4 regions of the Phyllobacterium sp. 22229 genome follow, and region 1 is predicted to be linked to each of the others. Evidence: riboswitches for the same ligand, from Rfam matches in the RefSeq annotation. Region 1 holds a riboswitch; each other region holds the start of a gene.
What was found. A riboswitch is a leader RNA that binds a small molecule or an ion and turns the genes downstream of it on or off. The one in region 1 is predicted to bind cobalamin.
Positions count from the first base shown of each region.

Region 2: it holds a riboswitch for cobalamin, as region 1 does, so the genes downstream of both, ACTJJ7_RS19465 (aromatic ring-hydroxylating oxygenase subunit alpha) here and ACTJJ7_RS00750 (CbtB domain-containing protein) in region 1, are expected to answer to the same signal.
Region 3: it holds a riboswitch for cobalamin, as region 1 does, so the genes downstream of both, metE (5-methyltetrahydropteroyltriglutamate--homocysteine S-methyltransferase) here and ACTJJ7_RS00750 (CbtB domain-containing protein) in region 1, are expected to answer to the same signal.
Region 4: it holds a riboswitch for cobalamin, as region 1 does, so the genes downstream of both, ACTJJ7_RS03405 (ribonucleoside-diphosphate reductase subunit alpha) here and ACTJJ7_RS00750 (CbtB domain-containing protein) in region 1, are expected to answer to the same signal.

Region 1 is NZ_JBQEPA010000001.1:157,383-160,801, forward strand. It holds gene ACTJJ7_RS00740 (hypothetical protein) at 1-466, opposite strand, end outside; gene ACTJJ7_RS00745 (CbtA family protein) at 533-1,273, opposite strand; gene ACTJJ7_RS00750 (CbtB domain-containing protein) at 1,286-1,495, opposite strand; cobalamin riboswitch at 1,529-1,679, opposite strand; gene ACTJJ7_RS00755 (histidine phosphatase family protein) at 1,728-2,324, shown strand; gene copC (copper homeostasis periplasmic binding protein CopC) at 2,411-2,782, shown strand; gene copD (copper homeostasis membrane protein CopD) at 2,782-3,419, shown strand, end outside.
Region 2 is NZ_JBQEPA010000016.1:123,026-126,444, forward strand. It holds gene ACTJJ7_RS19460 (DUF1868 domain-containing protein) at 1-647, shown strand, start outside; cobalamin riboswitch at 759-957, shown strand; gene ACTJJ7_RS19465 (aromatic ring-hydroxylating oxygenase subunit alpha) at 1,084-2,328, shown strand; gene ACTJJ7_RS19470 (2Fe-2S iron-sulfur cluster-binding protein) at 2,336-3,419, shown strand, end outside.
Region 3 is NZ_JBQEPA010000029.1:52,422-55,840, reverse strand. It holds gene metE (5-methyltetrahydropteroyltriglutamate--homocysteine S-methyltransferase) at 1-1,397, opposite strand, end outside; cobalamin riboswitch at 1,503-1,719, opposite strand; gene ACTJJ7_RS25490 (MFS transporter) at 1,782-3,086, opposite strand; gene ACTJJ7_RS25485 (TetR/AcrR family transcriptional regulator) at 3,197-3,419, shown strand, end outside.
Region 4 is NZ_JBQEPA010000002.1:229,975-233,393, forward strand. It holds gene ACTJJ7_RS03405 (ribonucleoside-diphosphate reductase subunit alpha) at 1-1,789, opposite strand, end outside; cobalamin riboswitch at 1,898-2,108, opposite strand; gene ACTJJ7_RS03410 (heme ABC transporter ATP-binding protein) at 2,159-2,950, opposite strand; gene ACTJJ7_RS03415 (FecCD family ABC transporter permease) at 2,953-3,419, opposite strand, start outside.

The DNA.
Region 1 (3,419 bases):
AAGAGCCGCCATTGCGCACAAGCTCGCCATCAAGATCAGAGACGAGGGTACTGACCGCGTCCCGGTGTTCGGGCATGTCGCGCATATACACCAGCACTGCCTTTGCCGCAGCAAGATAGGCGTGTGAACAGGCGTTGAACGGGCTTTGCTCGTCGCTGATACTGCCGGGAACAATGCCCCAGAGACAATAGCTGTATTGGATATTGGTATAATTCAGCAGCCGCCGGAACTTTTCATCGGTGCGGGTCATCCGCGCTGCCAGATCGAGGATCGGCGTGCGGTAGTCAGCGATAATGGCCATCTCACCGTGGGAGAGGCTCGGAATGGAAATGCCCGAAGTGTCGGTTCCGGCGCTGCTGCGATGCGCCCAGCCGCTGCCGGTCTGCAACAGGAGCAACGACGCAACCAGAACCAGAAACCAGCCTGCCGGGCGGCGCATGGGGATATTGAGGTGTTGCGGTCTCATGCCAGCTCCATCGGCGGCGGAAGCCTGAACGCCCGCAAGGGGGCGTTCAGGAATGGCCGACTGCGCTCAGCGCGCCGCCTGCAGGCGATAGCGCGGCCGTTGTCCGGCCAGAACCCGTTCAGCCAAAGCGCCGAAGAGCAGACCAAGCGTGGTCCAGACGATCACATGGATCCCCAGCGATGCGACGCGGAAATTCCACAGAACCGTCGGTGAGAACTGTTCGGGAACTTCGTTGATGGCGGGAAGCAGGTATTGAACCAAGGCTATGAACACGACATAGGCGGCACCGGCGATCAATGTCGCGTTCCATGCGCCGTGCTGGGCATAAAGGCGCTTTGCCAGGCCGACGGCCGCGGCAAGGGCGCCGAGCGAAACCACCAGCATGACGAAGAACAGTTCCGTTCTGGCCCCAATGGTGTCCGGACTGCCGACCGCAGGCGGATTCATCGGATATTTGATGCAGGGAACGAGAACGATTGCCACAAAACCTGCAAGGGCAAGCAGAGCCGCCGTGCTGCGCGGGCTGAGCGAGCTGACCCGGCCATGCACAAAGGCAAAGACCAGGGAAAACAATCCGCCAAGCGCGGCGCTGTAGACAACGATGCCGGTAAACAGGCCGATGCCGGCCTGTGTCGCCCGCGTGACAAGCTCCGGTTCAGCCGCTGCACCGGCCGCCTGGCTCATCTTTTCCTCAAAGGCGATGGCGTGATCAACCTGCGGTTCGCCGAACACCCGGGCAAAGCCGAACGCCAGCAACCCGGCGATGACCCCTACGATCATGCCGCGGATCAAAAGATCTCTTGTCATTGTTTCGTTTCCTCAGTGGCAGGGAAAACCGAGGAGATGGCGGCCGTCATGAACGAATTCGTGCACATACATGCCCGAGAAGAGCGACATCGCCCCTTCTTCCGCGCCAATGAAGTAGATTGCGAGCAGCATGATCAGCCCGCCGAAAATAGCCCAGGGCAAGACTTCGCCGAGAGGAATGGGGGTGACGCCGGCTGATGGCGTAAGAGCGATATCGGACATGAACTTTTCTCCCAGAATGACGCGTTCACTAACGGAATTAATGATGTTGCGGCCAGGGTCTGGCTTTCAATCAGCGAAAAAAGACTGATTAATTACAGTGGCGCGACCGCTCCGGAATTTCACCGGCTTCCAAACTCGCAACAGCACGGTTATATCTGTGCACGCCGCAGACTGTCAATGAACGGTCAGGGCGCCATTTCCGTATTTTTCCTGAGGGTTTTTGAGGGATATTTTGGCCAAAGCCACGCGGTTAACCCTTGTTTGCCATGGCGCCACGCCTGCGGTGCGGACCGGTGCTTTTCCCGCCGACGAAGCGCTTGAACCTGGTGAAACCCAGCGCGCGCAGGCTATTGCCGGGCATTTGCGCCACGCGCACCGTGTTTTGACCAGTCCGGCACTGCGGGCCCGGCAAACGGCCGATGCCCTCGGACTGGAATCCATTGTCGATGCGGCGCTGGCGGAGATTGATTACGGGCGGTGGGCCGGACAGGCATTCACTGCTGTTCATGATGCCCAGCCGGACGATGTGGCCGATTGGATGCACAATCCCGTATCGGCGCCGCATGGCGGCGAATCCATCCATGATTTTCTCGTCAGGATTGCGGATTGGATGCGTTCCCATCTGAATGATGGCGGCCACACAATCGTGGTGACGCACGCCTCCATCGTCCGCGCCGCTGTTCTCAGCGCCTTGCAAGCACCGGATACCGCGTTTTGGCGCATCGATGTCGAACCGCTCAGCTGTATCGAAATGAGCAGCGACGGCGTCAGGTGGATGCTTCGCGCTGCCGCCTGTTTGCCGCCGCGTGCCGCGGGGATTCTGCCATGATCCGGGCTAAAATCAGGCATAGCTTTCGCCGCGCGGTCGCATCCACATCCCGGATTTTCAATCTCTGCCCGCTTACAGGAGTTCTCATGTCACAGCTCTTCCGTATTCTCGCTGTCGCAACCGTCGTCAATGCCGGTCTGTTGGGACAGGTATTCGCCCATGCCCATCTCAAATCGGCAGTTCCAGCCGAAAACGCGACGGTGAAGGTCTCGCCCGTCGAGATCGACCTGACATTTTCCGAAGGGCTGAACCTGAAATTCTCAGGGGCGACCATTACCGGTCAAGGAAACGCGACGATATCGACCGGTCAGGCCAAACTGGCCATCAGTGACCAGAAAACACTGGTCATCCCGTTGTCGACCCCGCTTGTCCCGGGTGGCTACACTGTCAACTGGACGGTGCTTTCCACCGACGGTCACAAGACCAAGGGCAGCTATACATTTACCGTCAAGCCCTGATGGGGTTGGAGACGGCGCTTGTTCTCTGCCGCTTCGCGCACAATGTGTCCGCGATGTTCCTGTGGGGGACATTTGCCTATCTTGCGCTGCTGGTGCCCAAAAGCCTCGCCGTGGAAATCGGGCAGCGCCTGCGCCCGGCGAGCGGGATCGCGGTCTTTCTGATTGTCGCGACGACGTTTCTGGCTTTGCCGCTGCAGGCAGGAACGATCGGGCAGGGCTGGACCGATGTTGTTGATCTCGGAACAATCCGTGACGTGCTGCTCGAGACGAGCGTCGGCCGCGGCTGGGCGCTACAGGTTGCAGCTGCCCTGCTGCTTTTACCCGCATTGGCTCTGACGCCGCGCCGGGCGCATGCTGCGCTTGCAGTGGCGTCAGGGCTGGTTCTGGCCAGTCTGGCATTTTCCGGCCATGCCACAATGCAGGAGGGCTGGATCGGTGTGGCCCATCGCAGCAATGATATGCTGCACGTGCTCTCAGGCGGCGCATGGATCGGAGCACTTGTGCCGGTTATTGTGGTGCTTGACCGGTTGCGCCAGGCGGAATGGCGTATGGCGGCGCAAACGGCGCTCATGCGGTTTTCGTCGGCCGGTCATGTGGCCGTTGCACTGGTGATTGCCTCCGGCGTGGTCAACACCAT
Region 2 (3,419 bases), on a different contig from region 1:
TGCATCTCGGCAGGCGCTACAACAGTGCGGGCGTCTTTCAGCCGGAACCCGGCAATACGGTTGTCTGCCATCTGGTGAAGGGTTCCGAGTCGGAAGCCTCGGTCATTGCGGTGCGCGAACGGATGCTGGCGATGCCCGATGCCGGGCAGCTGGCCTTTACCCCCGTCTCCAGCCTGCACATGACGCTGTTTCAGGGCATTATCGAATATCGCCGCCGCCCGTCCTACTGGCCCGACGACGTTCCGCTGGAGACAAGCATCGACGAGATGACGCGGCTTTACGTGGATCGCCTGCAGGATTTCGAGGGCTGCGGACCGTTCAACGTCGAGGTGATCGACGTGACGCCCGCCGGCCTCACCGTGGCGGGAGCGAGCGAATATGACGAGCGCATCATGCGCGCCTGGCGCGACGAACTGGCTGTGCCGTTCGGTTACCGGCATCCTGATCACGACACCTATGTCTTCCATGTCACGCTGGCCTATCCCATCGCGCGTTTTCCCGATGAGAGGCTCGGGGCCTGGCAGGAACTTCTGGATGATTGCCTAGCATTCATCCGGCGTGAATCGCCGGTCATTGCACTCAATCCGCCGGCATTCTGCAGTTTCGCCGATATGAATCATTTCGAGGAACTGGTGGTTCTGGATTGAACCAGTGGCCGTTTGATCGCCAATCTGCGACATAGTGTACAGGCACCCTACGTGTCGTCTTACGTAAATGCGATGTCGTTTCCGCACCTATTCTTTTTGGGTGGCGGATGCTTTTATCGGGGCACTTGAGGTGCCGCTTTTCTAGGGAAGCGGAGAATTGGGAAGCCGGTCGGAAACCCGGCGCTGCCCCCGCAACGGTAGTGGAGTGAAACACGGCATAACAGCCACTGGGCCACAATCCGGGAAGGCGTCGTGACAGCCGATACGGCAACTCCAGAGCCCGGAAACCAGCCTCGGGACATGAAAACCGACTGATCGCGGTGGGCGATCAAGGAGCATGATTCTGCGCGGGTATCGGCCGGTGGCCGGCCGTGCAGGCGTTCTTCCTCCGTCACCACCAGTCAGTTCTTTCGCAACATCGAGGCGAGGACACGACATGGATATACGCAACGAACTGCTCCGGGACCTGAGAAACCGGAAACCGGGCTACGGCCTTGAACAGGCCTTCTACTCCGATCCGGATTATTTCCGGCTGGACATGGAGAACATCTTTTATCGCGACTGGCTGTTCATCGGCCATGATTGCGAAGTCGCCAAGCCGGGCAATTTTTTCACGGTGCAGGTCGGCGATTATCCCGTTGTCATCGTGCGTGACCGCCAGGGCCAGATCCGGGCTTTCCACAATTCCTGCCGCCATCGCGGCTCGCGCGTCTGTTCGGCCGAGCGCGGCACGTCGGCAAAGCTCGTCTGCCCCTATCACCAGTGGACCTACGAGCTTGACGGGCGCCTGCTGTTCGCCCGCCAGATGGGCGATGATTTCGACGCCAGCCAGCACAGCTTGAAACCGGTGCCGTGCGAAAGCGTCGGCGGTTACATCTTCATCTGCCTGGCGCAGAATCCTGTCGATTTCAGCGCGGCGCGCGCACTGATCGAACCCTATCTCGCACCGCACCACCTCACCGAAACTAAGGTCGCCTTTCAGAGCACCATCGTCGAGAAGGGCAACTGGAAGCTGGTCTGGGAAAACAACCGCGAATGCTACCACTGTGTGGCCAATCATCCCGAACTGTGCAAGACCTTCCCGGAAGCGCCGAGCGTGAGCGGTGTCCAGGGCGCCGCCGACGATCCGGAAATCGCCGCCCATTGGCAGCGTTGCGAAGCGGCAGGCCTGCCAAGCACGTTCCGCATGTCGGATGACGGCCAGTACCGCGCCACCCGCGTGCCGCTTCTGCGTGATGCGGAAAGCTATACGATGAGCGGGCGCCGCGCCGTCGGCCGTCAGCTCAGCAACAGCGTCAACGAGAAGCAGATCGGCTCGCTGCTGCTGTTCCACTATCCGACCACATGGAACCATGTCCTCGGCGACCACGCCATTTCCTTCCGCGTGCTGCCGCTCAGCCCGGATGAAACGCAGGTCACCACCAAATGGCTGGTGCACAAGGATGCGGTCGAGGGTGTGGACTACACCATCGAGGAACTGACGCATGTCTGGCTTGAGACCAATGACCAGGACCGCCGCATCGTCGAGGAAAACGCCTTCGGCATCCGCTCGCCCGCCTATGAGCCCGGACCCTATTCGCCCGAGCATGAAGGCGGCGTGCTGCAATTCCTCGAATGGTACTGCACGTTCATGGAAGAGCGTCTTTCCGGCGGCGATACGCGGCTCAGCAAGGTAGCATAGGTACACAATGAACATGGGCGTTCCTCAGTCTTACCCGCACCTCGACCAGATGCAGCCATGGAATGACCGGCTGCATCTGCTGGAGTGTCTGTCGATCATCGAGGAAGCGCCGAATGTGAAGACCTTCACATTCCGTTCCGACAACCAGAACTGGTTCCGCTATGAGCCGGGCCAGTTCATGACCTTCGAGCTGCCGGTGCAGCCCGAAGCCGTCCTGCGCACCTATACGCTCTCCTCCAGCCCGTCACGGCCCTTCACCATTGCCGTGACGGTCAAGGCGCAGGAGAACAGCATCGGCACCCGCTGGATGCTGGATCATCTGACCCCGGGCATGCGGCTGAAGGCCTTCGGTCCCCTCGGCGATTTCTCCATGCGCAGGCATCCGGGAGAAAAGTACCTGTTCATCTCGGCCGGGTCCGGCATCACGCCGATGATGTCGATGACCCGCTGGATGCATGATTGCGCCCCGCAGAGCGATATCAGCTTCGTCACCTGCGCCCGCCGGCCCAGCGACATCATCTTCCGGCGGGAGCTCGAATACCTCACCGGCTGCATGCCCAACCTGAAACTGTCGTTTCTGATCAAGGAACACGAGATGGGGCAGGTGTGGACCGGCATTCGCGGGCGGCTGGAAGCGCCCAAGCTGCCGCTGCTGTCGCCCGATTTCAAGGACAGGACGATCTTCTGCTGTGGTCCGGAGGGTTTCATGCGCGATGTGCGCGACATGCTCGAAGCCGGCGGTTTCGACATGGCGCGGTATCATCAGGAAAGCTTCGGTCCGGCTGCAGAGCCGGTGCTGCCCGCATTTGACGTGATGTCCATCGATGCCGTGGAAGCATCGGCAACGATCACCTTTTCCATGTCGGGCATGGATGTGCCCTGCATGCCGGGGGATACGATCCTCAAGGCGGCGCGCGGCGCGGGTATCCGCATTGCGGCGGCCTGCGAATCCGGCCTGTGCGGCACGTGCAAGGTGATGAAACTGTCGGGGAAATCCGAAATGGATCACAATGGCGGTATTCTCGATGAAGAAATCGACGAGGGATTTGTGCTCGCCTGCTGCACCAAGCCCCTCGGCAATGTGGAGATCG
Region 3 (3,419 bases), on a different contig from region 1:
GCCCCCTTGCCATGCTCCGCCCGCGCCTTGCGCACCCCTTCCGTCTGCGGAAAGGAACCGATGGTGGTGGTCGGAAAATCCGGCAGCCCCAAGGATTTCTGCTTTTCCCGGCGAACGGGATAGGGGCTTTGCCGCCGCGACTGCTCCGCGGTCACCGCCTGCAGGCGCTGCCTGACCGCCGCATCGTGAATCTTGGCCGATGTCCTGCGGGTTTCCACGGCCGCACTGGCGGCTGCCAGTTCGTTGCGGACGCTATCGCGGCCGGTGTTGATCGCCCTGCCAAGGATCGACAGTTCCTCCAGCTTCTGCGTGGCAAAGGCCAGCCAGCTCTTGAAGTCAGGGTCGATGTCCGTTTCAAGTTCGAGATCGACAGGCGTGTGCAGCAGCGAGCAGGACGGCGCGAGAATGAGGTGATCGGTCCCCCGCTGGCTGATCACCGGTTCGATACGCCGCAGGATCGCCTCGAGATCGGCGCGCCAGACATTGCGGCCGTCGATGACGCCGAGCGACAGGACGAGGCCGGCGGGTGCCTCGGCCACGACAGTATCGAGTTGTTCGGGTGCACGGCAAAGATCGAGATGCAGGCCGGCAACGGGCAGCCCGAGCGCCAGGTCGAGATTGTCGCCAAGCGCGCCGAAATAGGGTGTCAGCAACAGTTTCAGGCGGGGAAGGGCACGGGCGAAAAACGCATAGGCCATCTTGAATGCAGTTTTTGTGGTTTCGTCGAGATCGAGCACCAGTGCGGGCTCGTCGATCTGCACCCATTCGGCGCCGTTGGCGGAGAGGCGGCGGAGGATTTCCGTATAGACCGGCAGAAGGCCCGGCAGCAGCGACAGCGGATCGGTCTGCGCATCCTTGCTCTTGGCCAGCGTGAGGAATGTAACCGGCCCGAGAAGCACGGGACGCGTGTCAAAGCCCTGCTCCTTCGCTTCGCGGTATTCGTCGACCGGCTTGTTGGAACCGAGGGTGAATTCCTGCCCCTTTGTCAGTTCCGGCACCATGAAATGATAGTTGGTATCGAACCACTTCGTCATTTCCTGAGCGGCCACCCCGTGGTGGGTGCAGGCGCCGTGATCATGGCCGCCCTGGCTGCCGCGCGCCATGGCGAAATAGGTCTCGGGCGAAACCGGCCCGCCCTTCCATGCATAGCTCTGCGGCACCGCGCCAAGCATGACGCTGGTGTCCAGCACGTGGTCATAGAGCGAAAAATCATTGCTCGGCATGTGGCTAAGCCCATGCGCCTGCTGCAGGGTCCAGTTCTCCCGGCGCAGTTCTGCCGCGATATCCTGCAGGGTGACGATATGCGATTGGCCCGACCAGAATTTTTCCAGCGCGAATTTCAGCTCGCGCCGCTTGCCGATCCGCGGAAAACCCAGATTGCTTGTGGTGATAGTCATAGTTCCTTACCCCGATGGTTGAGGGCAAAGGCCAGGCGCACGCGTGCAGGACATACGGGCGCTCATGACGCCCGCTTGCAAGCGACACACCGGACACCCCGCCCGTGGACGTTATCTATCGCGGCAGGTCTCCTGGCTTGCGGGTCGGTGCTCTCGTCAGGCCTTCCCGATCCGTCCTGGGATCAGTGACACGAAATTGACAACAGCTCGCCGCTTACAGTTGCGGGGGCAGCTCCGGATTGAACCGCTGGCAGCGATCGCACCGTATTCCCTCTTAGCTCTGCGCCCGGAGGCGCAGAGAACCACGATGCGGGGTATGGTAGGCGCGTCGCCGAAGACTGTCAACAACACATAAAGACATATTTATATGGTTACATCTTCGGGTCAGTGTGCGATGGCAGGTTCGCCGACGCGGTCGTCCTTGCTGCTCTTGCGGATAGTCAGCGCCAGCAGCGCGGCGATCAGGCACAGGACACCGGCGGTGAAGAAGGCCGGGAGGTAGCTTGCATATTCCGTGCGGGCAAAACCGCCGCCATAGGCGGCCGATGCGGCGCCGAGCTGGTGACCGGCGAAGACCCAGCCGAACACCATGCCGGCCTTTTCCCGGCCAAACCGGTCCGTTGCCAGCTTGACCGTCGGCGGTACGGTGGCGATCCAGTCAAGACCGTAGAACATGGCAAACAGCGACAGGCCGTAAATCGAGAAATTGCTGTAGGGCAGGAACAGCAGCGAGGCGCCGCGCAGGCCGTAATACCAGAACAGCAGCCAGCGGTTGTCGACCCGGTCGGACAGCCAGCCGGAGCCGATCGTGCCGAAGAAATCGAAAAAGCCCATCATGGCCAGCACGCTGGCGGCGGTGACGGCCGCAAGCCCGTAATCACCGCAGAGGGCAACGAAGTGAGTCTGGATGAGGCCGTTGGTGCTGGCGCCGCAGATGTAGAAGGTGGCAAACAGCACCCAGAACGTGCTGCTGCGCGATATTTCCTTGAGGGTGGCCAGCGGCAGGATGATGAGGGACAAAAGCCCGCCGGTTACCGCTGCGGTCTTTGCCACTTCCTTTTCGCCATAGGCGGGCAAGCCGACATCGGACGGGCGGTCCCGCATCAGAAGGAAGACGGCGGCCGCTGCGACGGCGAGCAGGGCGCAGACCATCATGGTCGCCGCGCGCCATCCGTAATTCTCGCTGATCGAAGCCATGAGCGGCATGAAGGCCAGCTGTCCGGTGGCCGAGCTTGCCGTGAGCATGCCCAGCACCAGCCCGCGCCGGTCGGTGAACCAGCGGGTGGCAACTGTCGCACCGAGCACTATGGCGGTCAGGCCGGTGCCGAAACCGATCACCACGCCCCACAGCAGAATGAGCTGCCAGATCTGCGTCATGCCGAGGGAGAGGAAGGAACCGCCGGCAATGAGCGCCAGCGCCACGCACACGACTTTCCGCACGCCGAAATAGTTCATGAAGGCCGCGGCGAACGGGCCCATCAGCCCGAACAGCAGCAGCCGGATGGAGAAGGCGGTGGCGATCTGTTCCGTCGTCCAGCCGAATTCCTTTTCCAGCGGCACGATGAGCACGCCGGGAGCGCCGACGGCCGCTGCCGTCACAAGCATGGTGAGGAAGGTGACGGAGACGACGACCCAGCCATAGTGGACATTGCGCCGGGCGAGCGCGGCTGCGAGAGGCGATGAAATCATGTTCGTGTTCCCTGGAAGGTCATCGGCTTTTAAATGACGATCATCATATTTGACTATTGATGACGATCATCATATAAATTGTCAATGCAGTTTTTTTGAAGGAATGTTTCATGCGCGTCAGCAGGGACCAGGCAGCACAGAACCGCGCCCGCATCATCGAGATCGCCGGACAGCAGTTCCGCGAAAAGGGTTTTGACGGCATCGGCGTTGCCGATGTGATGAAAAGCGCGGGTCTGACCCATGGCGGCTTCTATGGGCATTTCAATTCGAAGGACGATCTGATCGCCGAGGCCTGCGCTGCAGCCATGGCCCTGTCGGTGCGGCGGTGGACCA
Region 4 (3,419 bases), on a different contig from region 1:
CAACTTCATCCTTCGATGTGTTGAGGGTAATCTCGGTGCACAGGTTCGAGGAATGCACGACGCCGGCGTGACCCTGCGGCGAGCGGATATTGCAGGGGTCCTTGAACGTGACCCAGGGATGGCCGGTCTCGAACAGCATGGTCAAAATCCGGCGCCAGAGGTCCAGAGCGCGAACGGTGCGGAAGACGCGGATTTCGCCGCGTGCCGCCTTGGCTTCATACGCCTCGTAGGCGGATTTGAATGCCGCACCATAGAGGTCGTGCAGATCCGGCGTCTCGTCGGGTGAGAACAGGGTCCACGGCTCGTCCTTTTCCACGCGGCTCATGAACAGATCGGGCACCCAGTTGGCCGTGTTCATGTCATGGGTGCGGCGGCGGTCGTCACCGGTGTTCTTGCGCAGATCGAGGAATTCCTCGATGTCGACATGCCAGGTCTCGAGATAGGCGCAGACCGCGCCTTTGCGCTTGCCGCCCTGGTTGACCGCGATGGCCGTATCATTGGCCACTTTCAGGAACGGTACGACACCCTGGCTTTCGCCGTTGGTTCCCTTGATATGGGCGCCAAGACCGCGCACCGGCGTCCAGTCATTGCCAAGGCCGCCGGAATATTTCGCCAGGAGCGCATTGTCCTTCACCGCCTTGAAGATGCCGTCGAGATCGTCGGCAACGGTGGTCAGGAAGCAGGACGACAACTGCGGCCGCAATGTGCCGGAATTGAACAGCGTCGGGGTGGATGCCATGAAATCAAAGGATGACAGGAGGTTGTAGAATTCGATGGCGCGCGCTTCCCGGTCGATCTCGCGGGTGGCAAGGCCCATGGCGACGCGCATCAGGAAAGCCTGCGGCAGCTCGAAGCGGATGCCGCGCGTCTGCTGGAGATAGCGGTCATACAGCGTCTGCAGGCCGAGATACTGGAACTGCAAGTCGCGTTCCGGCTTCAGGGCCGCTGCAATTTTATGCAGGTCGAAGCGGGCGAGTTCCGGATCGAGCAGTTCGGCTTCAATACCAGCCTTCACATAGGCCGGGAAGTAATCGGCATAACGTTCCGCCATTTCATGCTGGGTTGCCTGTTCGGGCCTGCCGAAGACAAAGCTCAAGGCTTCGCGGCGCAGCTTGTCGAGAAGCAGCCGCGCGGTGACAAAGGCATAGTTCGGTTCGGTTTCAACCAGCGTGCGCGCCGCCAGAATGGGTGCAAGCGATAACTCGTCAAGGGTAATGCCATCGTAGAGATTGCGCTGGGTTTCGCTGAGGATTGGCGCGGCGCTGACCCCCTCAAGTCCTTCGCAGGCTTCATCGATGATGCGGGCAAGACGCACCGTATCGAGCGGTGCCCTGGTGCCACCCGGCAGGGTCACGCTCAGCGACGGGCCGGTTTCGGCCACCGGTTCAACCAGCTTCGCCCGTTCTCGCGCGCGTTCTTCCCGGTAAAGAACATAGGCGCGCGCAACCTTGTGGTTTTCGCTGCGCATGAGGGCAAGTTCAACCTGGTCCTGCACGTCTTCAATGTGAAACAGACGCCCTTCGCTGCTGCGGCGCTTCAACGTTGTCACGATGTCGGTGGTCAGGCCTTCGACGACATCATGCACGCGGCGGGAACCGGCGGCGACATTGCCTTCAACGGCGAGGAAGGCTTTGGTCAGGGCAACGGTGATTTTCAGCGGGTCGAAGGGGGTAACCGAGCCATTGCGGCGAATGACACGATAGCCGGGCTCGGCGGACGTAGATTGTGTTTCGCCGTGACGAATGGGTGCAAGTCCATCGGTGCGAGTGGTTTCAAGAGAAAGAGACATGTGCTTATACCCCAAATGTTGGGGGCAAAGGTCGAGCGCACGCGTGCAAGAATCCGGTCAGCTTGCGGCCGACCATTGCAAGCGACACACCGGGACACCCCGCCCGTGGACGTTCATCATGTCATGGCAGGTCTCCTGGCTCACAGGTCGGCGCTGGTGTCGGCCTTCCCGAAGCGGGGCTCCAGTGGCATTGTCGACAACAACTCGCTGTTTACAGTTGCGGGGGCAGCGCCGGCATCAATGTCCAGGACATCTCACCGGCTTCCCTCTTAGCTCCCGGTCTTGCGACTCGGGGAGAACCATAACATCTATATTTAGTATCAAATTGCCATCTACAGTCAATAGGTAGATAGCGACATCTTCGCTTGCTCAGAGCGTTGCGGATTGCGGCAACACGAACGGCACGGATTTGCCGGGCAGACCGCCGACCTTGAGCGCACATTCATAAACACGCAGAATGCGGTCATCCGTCAAGACCTCCATGGGCGTACCCACAGAATCGGCCCGCCCTCTGTGCATAACCACGACGCGGTCGGCAAACATGGAGGTCAGGTTGAGATCATGCAGGATCGCGATAACCCCGCCACCGCGATCGGCGAAGTCGCGGGCAATCTGCATGATGATCAACTGATGCTTGATATCGAGGCTCGACACCGGCTCATCGAGAAAAAGAAAGCGGGGCTGGCCGTCCAGCACCGGCTGCCAGACCTGGCAGAGGACGCGCGCCAGTTGCACCCGCTGCTGCTCGCCGCCGGAGAGTTCCTGATAGAACCGCCCGCCGAAGCCCGCGAGGTCGACCCGTTCGAGCGCTTCGTCCGGCAACGTTTCCACGTTGTGCCGCGCGGCGCCGGAGCGGCCGCTGGTCATGCCCAGCTTGACAATCTCGCGCACGGTAAACGGAAAGGACAGCGAGGTGGATTGCGGCAGGATCGCCCGCATGCTTGCCATCTGCCAGAGCTTCAGCCGGTTGATCGGCACACCGTTGATGTTGATGACACCCTCATGCGGCAGGTCGCCGGAGAGTGCGCGCATCAGCGTGGTCTTGCCTGATCCGTTGGGGCCGACGATGACGCAGAATGCGCCCGCCTCCGCATCGAAGGATACATGCTCGACAATCCTGCTTCGGCCGAGAGAGACAGAGACATTGGAAACACGGATCATGATCAGAGGTCCAGAATGCCGCGGCGGCGCAGCAATATCCACAGGAAGAACGGTGCGCCGACGGCCGCCGTGACGATGCCGATGGGCAGTTCGGACGGCGCAACGATGGTCCGGCTGACCGCATCGGCAATCAGCAGCAGGCTGGCGCCAAGGAGAGCGGCGGCCGGCAGGAGATAGCGGTGATCGGGACCGATCACGAGGCGCAGAAGATGCGGAACAACCACGCCGACAAAGCCGATGCCGCCGCTGACCGCAACCGATGCGCCGGTCGCTGCTGCAACCGTGACAATGGCGATGCGTTTGAAGCGCTGCACCGGGATGCCGAGATGACTGGCCGATGCTTCCCCGAGGGCGAGCCCGTTGAGGCCGCGCGCGAGGAATGGCGAAATGACAAGGGCCAGCGCAATGAGCGGACCGGACGCTGCGATCTTGACCCAGTTGGCTCCCGCCAGCGATCCCAGTCCCCAGA